Regions from separate parts of the Arthrobacter sp. 10T419 genome, predicted to be linked through region 1. Evidence: riboswitches for the same ligand, from Rfam matches in the RefSeq annotation. Region 1 holds a riboswitch; the other holds the start of a gene.
The links. Region 1 has a riboswitch for thiamine pyrophosphate ahead of thiC (phosphomethylpyrimidine synthase ThiC). Riboswitches for the same ligand answer to the same signal wherever they lie in the genome.
Positions count from the first base shown of each region.

Region 2: it holds a riboswitch for thiamine pyrophosphate, as region 1 does, so the genes downstream of both, AC1DBD_RS00185 (ECF transporter S component) here and thiC (phosphomethylpyrimidine synthase ThiC) in region 1, are expected to answer to the same signal.

Region 1 is NZ_JBFTHF010000002.1:164,850-168,248, forward strand. Features, by position in the region: gene thiC (phosphomethylpyrimidine synthase ThiC) at 33-1,895, opposite strand; TPP riboswitch at 1,864-1,971, opposite strand; gene AC1DBD_RS04360 (amidohydrolase family protein) at 2,067-3,167, shown strand; gene AC1DBD_RS04365 (VOC family protein) at 3,248-3,399, shown strand, end outside.
Region 2 is NZ_JBFTHF010000001.1:39,895-43,293, reverse strand. Features, by position in the region: gene AC1DBD_RS00190 (ABC transporter ATP-binding protein) at 1-1,122, opposite strand, end outside; gene AC1DBD_RS00185 (ECF transporter S component) at 1,136-1,768, opposite strand; TPP riboswitch at 1,838-1,981, opposite strand; gene AC1DBD_RS00180 (heme-degrading domain-containing protein) at 2,128-2,673, shown strand; gene AC1DBD_RS00175 (DUF4235 domain-containing protein) at 2,710-2,973, shown strand; gene mnhG (monovalent cation/H(+) antiporter subunit G) at 2,995-3,393, opposite strand; gene AC1DBD_RS00165 (MrpF/PhaF family protein) at 3,383-3,399, opposite strand, start outside.

The sequences.
Region 1 (3,399 bases):
CGCCCGGCCGCGGCCTAGGGCTGTGCCTGTGCCTAGGCCTGTGCCTGTGCCTGTGCCTGTGCCGCTGACTGTGCGCCCACGGTGGGCTCGGGCAGGTAGACCTTGCCTCCGGCCGCCAGAAATTCGTCGCTTTTCCTCCGCATTCCGTCCGCCAGCTGTGCCAAGGCTGCCCGGGGATCCGCCGAACCGTATTCGTCCCGGATGTCCTGGCTGATCCGCATGGAGCAGAACTTCGGCCCGCACATCGAACAGAAATGGGCTGTCTTAGCCGGCTCCGCCGGCAAAGTCTCGTCGTGGAATGCCTCAGCCGTCACCGGGTCCAGGGACAGCGCGAACTGGTCCCACCAACGGAATTCAAACCGGGCCTTGGATAGGGCATCGTCACGTTCGTGCGCTCCGGGGTGGCCCTTGGCAAGATCGGCGGCGTGGGCGGCGATCTTGTAAGTGATCACGCCGGTCTTCACGTCGTCCTTGTTGGGCAGACCGAGGTGCTCCTTCGGCGTGACGTAGCACAGCATGGCGGTCCCGTAGCGGGCGATCTCGGTAGCGCCGATCGCGGAAGTGATGTGGTCATAGCCCGGTGCGATATCCGTGACCAGCGGCCCCAGCGTGTAGAAGGGCGCGCCCTTGCAGAGTTCCTGCTGGCGCTCCACGTTTTCCCGGACGAGGTGGAACGGCACGTGTCCCGGGCCCTCCACCATGACCTGGACATCGAAGTCCCAGGCCCGTTGCGTGAGCTCCGCCAAGGTGTCCAGTTCGGCGAACTGGGCAGCGTCGTTGGCGTCCGCCGTCGACCCCGGTCGCAGGCCGTCGCCGAGTGAGAAGGCGACGTCGTAGCGGGCGAAAATTTCGCACAACTCGTCGAAATGCGTGTAGAGAAAGTTCTCCTGATGGTGTGCAAGGCACCATCCAGCCATGATGGAACCTCCGCGGGACACGATGCCGGTGACCCGGTTGGCGGTCAACGGGACGTACCGCAGCAGCACCCCGGCGTGGATCGTCATGTAGTCGACGCCCTGCTCGCACTGTTCGATCACCGTGTCACGGAAAATCTCCCAGGTCAGGGCGTTTGCTTCGCCGTTCACCTTCTCCAGTGCCTGATAGATCGGGACGGTGCCGATGGGGACGGGCGAGTTGCGGATGATCCATTCGCGGGTCGTATGGATGTCGTCCCCGGTCGAAAGGTCCATCACCGTGTCCGCCCCCCATTGCGTGGCCCATTGGAGCTTGTCGACCTCCTCGGCGATGGAACTGCTTACCGCGGAGTTGCCGATGTTCGCGTTGATCTTCACCAGGAACGCCTTCCCGATGATCATCGGCTCGGACTCCGGGTGGTTGATGTTGCTGGGGATGATGGCCCGGCCGGCGGCGACTTCGCCGCGGACAAGCTCGACGTCGCAGTTCTCCCGCAGCGCGACGAAACGCATCTCCGGTGTCACGATGCCGTGCCGCGCATAATGCATCTGGGTGACCGTTCGGCCTTCGACGGCGCGACGCGGCTCGGGCGGTGCGCCCCGCCATTCAGCCGAGGCGGCGCCGCGCCTGACCGCGGACTTGCCGTCGTCGAGCAGAGTGCGTTCCCGGCCGCTGTACGGCTCCGTGTCCGCGCGCCCGGCGATCCAGTCACGGCGGAAAGCGGCGAGTCCCACCATCGGGTCGCTGCCCGGGCCCGCGGTGCGGTAGACCCGGAACGGAGGATTCCCGACGCCGCCAGGGGACGGTGCCAGGGCGATTTCGGTTACCGGGACGCGGATCCCGCCGTCCTCGACGTACGCGAGGGCATGCGACTTCAGGGACTGCGTCACGGTAGATGCTGCGGCGCTGTTCCCATTCTGGGCAGGGCTCTGCTGTGGATTTGTTGCGCTCAAAGAGATACTCACTTCCTTCGCCGGCATTACCCGGACAGGTTCAACGGTCGCAGGCTGCATCAGCCCGATCTCAGCCCCTGCAAGGGCACCCGTGTGGTCGTAGACGAAGCTACCACAGGCCGACGGGAAGCCGTCGAGGGGCCGTGGGGGCTGGACGGGCTTGGCCCGCGGATCGCGATGCGGATTAGGCTTTAGGCCATGAGCGGCATCATCGAGTTCAGCGGCCCGGTCCTCACCGGAGCCGACCAAGAGCGGCGCGGGCTGTGGGCCGTGGACGGCCGCCTGACCTTCCGGCGCCCCGCGGCCGCGCCGGACCTGGTCCTGGACGGCTGGGTGATCCCCGGGCTGGTCGATGCGCACTGCCACATCGGGCTCGGGCCCGGCGGGGATGTCCCCGAGGAAGTTGCCGAGCGGCAGGCCCTGACTGATCGCGACGGCGGTACCCTGCTGGTCCGCGACGCCGGCGCCGTTCACGACACCCGCTGGATCCAGCAACGGCGCGAGCTGCCACGCATCCTCCGCGCCGGGCGGCACATCGCCAGGACGCGGCGGTACCTGCGGGGCTTCGCCGTCGAGGTGGAACCCGAGGACCTCGTGGAGGCCGTACGCAAGCAGGCCCGCGCGGGGGACGGCTGGGTCAAGCTGGTGGGGGACTGGATCGACCGCGACGCCCGCGACCTCGCTGCGAGTTTCCCGGCCCGGAGCGTCAGGGACGCGGTCCGGGCCGCCCACGACGAAGGCGCCCGCGTCACGGCGCACTGCTTCGCGGAGGACACCCTCGATGACATGCTCGACGCCGGCATCGACTGCATCGAACACGGAACCGGGCTGCTTCCCCGGCACTTGCCCCGCTTCGTCGAACAGGGTGTCCCGATTGTCCCCACCCTGATCAACATCGCCACTTTCCCCGACATTGCGGCCCAGGCCAAGGCAAAGTTCCCCCGCTACGCGGCGCACATGCTGGGGCTCTGGGAACGCCGCGCCGAACGGATCCTCGAGGCGTACGAGGCCGGGGTCGCCATCTACGCCGGGACGGACGCGGGGAGTGTGATCAAGCACGGGCGCATCGTCGACGAACTTGAGGCCCTGCACGACGCCGGGCTCCCCGCCGGCGCCGCCCTCGACGCAGGGGCCTGGGCCGCCCGCGACTGGCTCGGAGCCGACGCGATCACAGAAGGTGCCAGTGCCGACGTCCTGGTCTGCGCCGAGGATCCGCGCGGGAATCTCGGCACCCTGCGCGAGCTCAGGGGCATCGTGCTCCGCGGCGAACTGGTACAGGGGAGCATCCCCGGCCATTAGGAATAAATTGAAGCTTCAAGTAATTTAACTCTACGAGGGTCGCCGAAGGTCGGGGGCCACAGAACCACCGGAGCGTTTCAATGACCGTAGAAGCCAGCACCCAGGATCTCCTTCCTGCCGAACTCACCATGGGCACCGTGATGCTCAAGGTCGGCGACATGAAGCTGATGACGGACTACTACCAGCGCGCCCTCGGCCTCGACATCGTTGCCGAGCAGGACGGCGGGCTCTA
Region 2 (3,399 bases), on a different contig from region 1:
GGTGGTGGCGGACACCGCGCCGGAGACCGGGGAGAGCAGGCCTGCCAGGGTCAGGGCGAAGGTCGACTTCCCGGAACCGTTGGGGCCGGTGACGGTCAACGCCTGGCCGGACCGGACCCGGGCCGTGATGCCGGACTGCACCGGGACGGGTGTTACCGTGCTGAAGCCCCGCAGCAAACCGGTGCGGCGGGGCCGTTCGCGGGACACGGCCAGTTCCTCTGCGGCCAGCAGCAGCTGGCCGGCCCCGGCGTCCCCTTCCGGTCCTGTTCGGCCGCGGCGGGCCCGGGTGGCGGGCACATGGCCCGGCACCCAGACGCCGGCGGAGATGAGCATGTCCCGCGCCTGCTCCAGGACCAGGTCCGGGGGCCCGTCCAGCAGCACGGCGGAGTCCGTGGCGGATCCGGGCTGCAGCACGACGATCCGGTCCACAAGGTCTTTCCAGACAGCAACCCGGTGCTCCACCACCACCAGGGTGGCCCCGGTCTTGTCCAGGCACCGTCCCACGGCGTCGCGGACCTCCAGGACACCGGCCGGGTCAAGGTTGGCGGTGGGCTCATCGAGGAGCAGCAGCCCGGGCCGCATCGCGAGGATCCCGGCGAGCGCCAGCCGCTGCTTCTGGCCGCCGGAGAGCGACGACGTCGGGTGTTGCAGCGGCAGGCCGCCCAGCCCGACGTCGTCGAGCGCCTCCCCCACCCGCCGCCAAATGTCCACCGGGGGGACCGAGAGGTTTTCGGCCCCGAAGGCCACGTCGTCGCCGAGCCGCGACAGCACCACCTGGGTCTCCGGGTCCTGCTGCATCAGCCCGGCCCGCCCGCGCCGGGCCCTGGGCGGGGCTCCGTCGATCAGCAGGCTGCCGGTCTCATCGGAGTCCTCGGCATCAGCGGAAGCATCAGCGGAAGCAGCAGCGGACGCGGCTGCCGCAGTGCTGTCCCCCAGCACACCGGCCAGGGCGTGCAACAGCGTGGACTTGCCGGCGCCGGACGGGCCCAGCAACAGCACGCGCTCGCCCGGACGGATGTCCAGGTCCAGGCCGCTCACGGCGGGCCGGGCCCGGCCGGCGTGCCGCCAGCCCCAGCCGCGGGCGCTGACCGCGGCCGGGCGTACGTCGTCGACAGACCTCATGCGTGTGCGGGCATCAGGAGAAGACGGGTTCCGATGCCGCCTTGCGGGACCCGAACGAGGCCAGCACCCCGGTCTTGGCCAGGCCGCGGGTGGCGAGCCAGGACAGTCCCCCGGCAATCACCGCTCCGGAGATGGCGCAGAAGACGATGTAGGCGAGCTTGTCACCGGTTTCGTACGCGATGTTCCAGCCCCAGGGCAGGAAGGAGTCGTTCAGGCCGCAGAACAGGCCCGCGCCGGCACCGGCCAGCAGGGACACCGGAAGGTTGAACTTCTTGTACAGGAACGCGGCAAAGATGAGTTCGGCGCCCAGGCCCTGCAGGATGCCGGAGATCAGCACGGTGGTGCCGTACTGCGAGCCCATGATCAGCTCGCCGGTGGCGGCCACCGCTTCGCAGAACAGCGCCGCCCCGGGCTTGCGGATAACGAGCATGCCCAGCACCGCCGGGATCATCCAGCCGCCGGCGTAGAGCCCGGTCAGCGGCGGGTAGACCGCGTTGAGCGGGACGGAAACAAGGTTGGAACCCTGGGACCAGGCCCAGAAAATCACACCGCCGGCAACAGCGATCAACGCGGCCACCACAATGTCGACCACGCGCCAGCTGTATTTGCCGGTGGTCAGTGTCTGCTTCGCAGAAATGTCAGTCATATCGTCCTCCTGAGGAACAGGAGGGGAGGGTGCTCCGGCGGCACCGCGGCCTTCGCCACGGGTGCCGGGCACCCTGAGAACTCGACTCCCTTGCGCCGGTACTAACCGGATCAGGTTCGAGGGTCTGCGGCTGTCCGCACTCTCAGCGCCCACCTACGGTTACCTTGGATTTCTCCAGTGATGCCCGACGGCGGCGCTCCCCTGTCGTATCTAAATCGCCCTTGTGGGCTGGCTCAGTTTACACCCGGCGGCACTCCCAAGTGACTCGCAGTCGTTGTCTTTTTGAGGGCTCATAGCGGCAACAACTGCGAGTCAGTTGGGCTTGCGCAGCGGCGGCCACCTAACGGAAGCTGAGTCCCATGAGCGACGCACCAGTGCCTTCCCCCGAGTACGACCCGGACTCCGCGGAACCACAGCCGCCGGGATCCCTGGCCGCGCTCATCGGCCGCATCCTGGCCGAAATCGACGAACTGCAGTTCCGGTCCTTCAGCAAGGACGACGCGCTGGACCTGGGCCTCCTCCTGGTCCAACTCGGCCGCCAGCGCTCCTACCCGATCGCCATCGACATCAGCAAGGGCGATCAGGTCCTCTTCCACGCCGCACTGGAGGGCGCCACCCCGGACAATGAGCGCTGGATCAAGGCCAAACAGCGCACCGCGGTGCGGTATGAAGTCCCGTCGCTGCTGGTGGGCCTGCGGGCGCGTGCTGCCGGTCAGAGGATCGAGGACAACGCCTGGTTCGACCAGCGGGAGTTTGCAGCCCACGGCGGCTCGTTCCCCATCTACCTGCGCGGAACCGGGGTGGTAGGCACCGTCACGGTGTCGGGGCTGCCGCAGAAGGACGACCACGAGCTGGTGGTCGAGGCACTGACCGAAATCCTCGGCCGCCCGGGGACGCTAGGCTAGGGGAAGCCCTGTTTCCTCCCGCAAGGAGTACGAAGTATGAACATCTTCATCAAACTGCTTGGCACCGGCGTCAGCCTCCTCGCCGGCTTCGTCGGCACCAAGGTAGTCGACACCGTCTGGGAAAAGACCACCGGCAACAAACCGCCCAAGGGCCACGACGACGACGTCCCCACCACCCTGCGCCAGGCCCTGACCTTCGCCCTCATTTCGGCCTCGGTCAGCGCCATCATCCAGGTCCTCGCCAACCGCGGCACGCAGCGGGCGATCACCCGCTTCGCCAAGACCCAGGACCTGGTCTAAGCCATATCGCCGCCGGCGGCGTTACTCGTCGTCGTCGTCCGTGAATCCGCGCTTGCCGGCCGCCTGCTGCACCACGGCTTCCAGCTCGTCGGCGCTCAGCAGCTCGGGGTGCAGGTGCTTGGTGCGGTAGCCGGCGCGGCCAACCATGTGGGCGGAGACCGGCACTGTGAGCAGCTGGAAGATCCACGCGACCACCAGCACCGGCCACACCCACCAGGTGCGCAGCTGCAGCCCCACGGCGCAGAGCAGCAGGAAAAGCCCCAGCACCTGCGGCTTGGTCGCGGCGTGCATCCGGCTCATGAGGTCGGGGAACCGCAGCAGGCCGATGGCCGCGCCGAGGGACATCAGCGCCCCGACCACCATGAACACAGCCGAGACGGTGTCGATTACGGCGTCGGCGGAAATCGTGTCAGGACTCATTGGGCT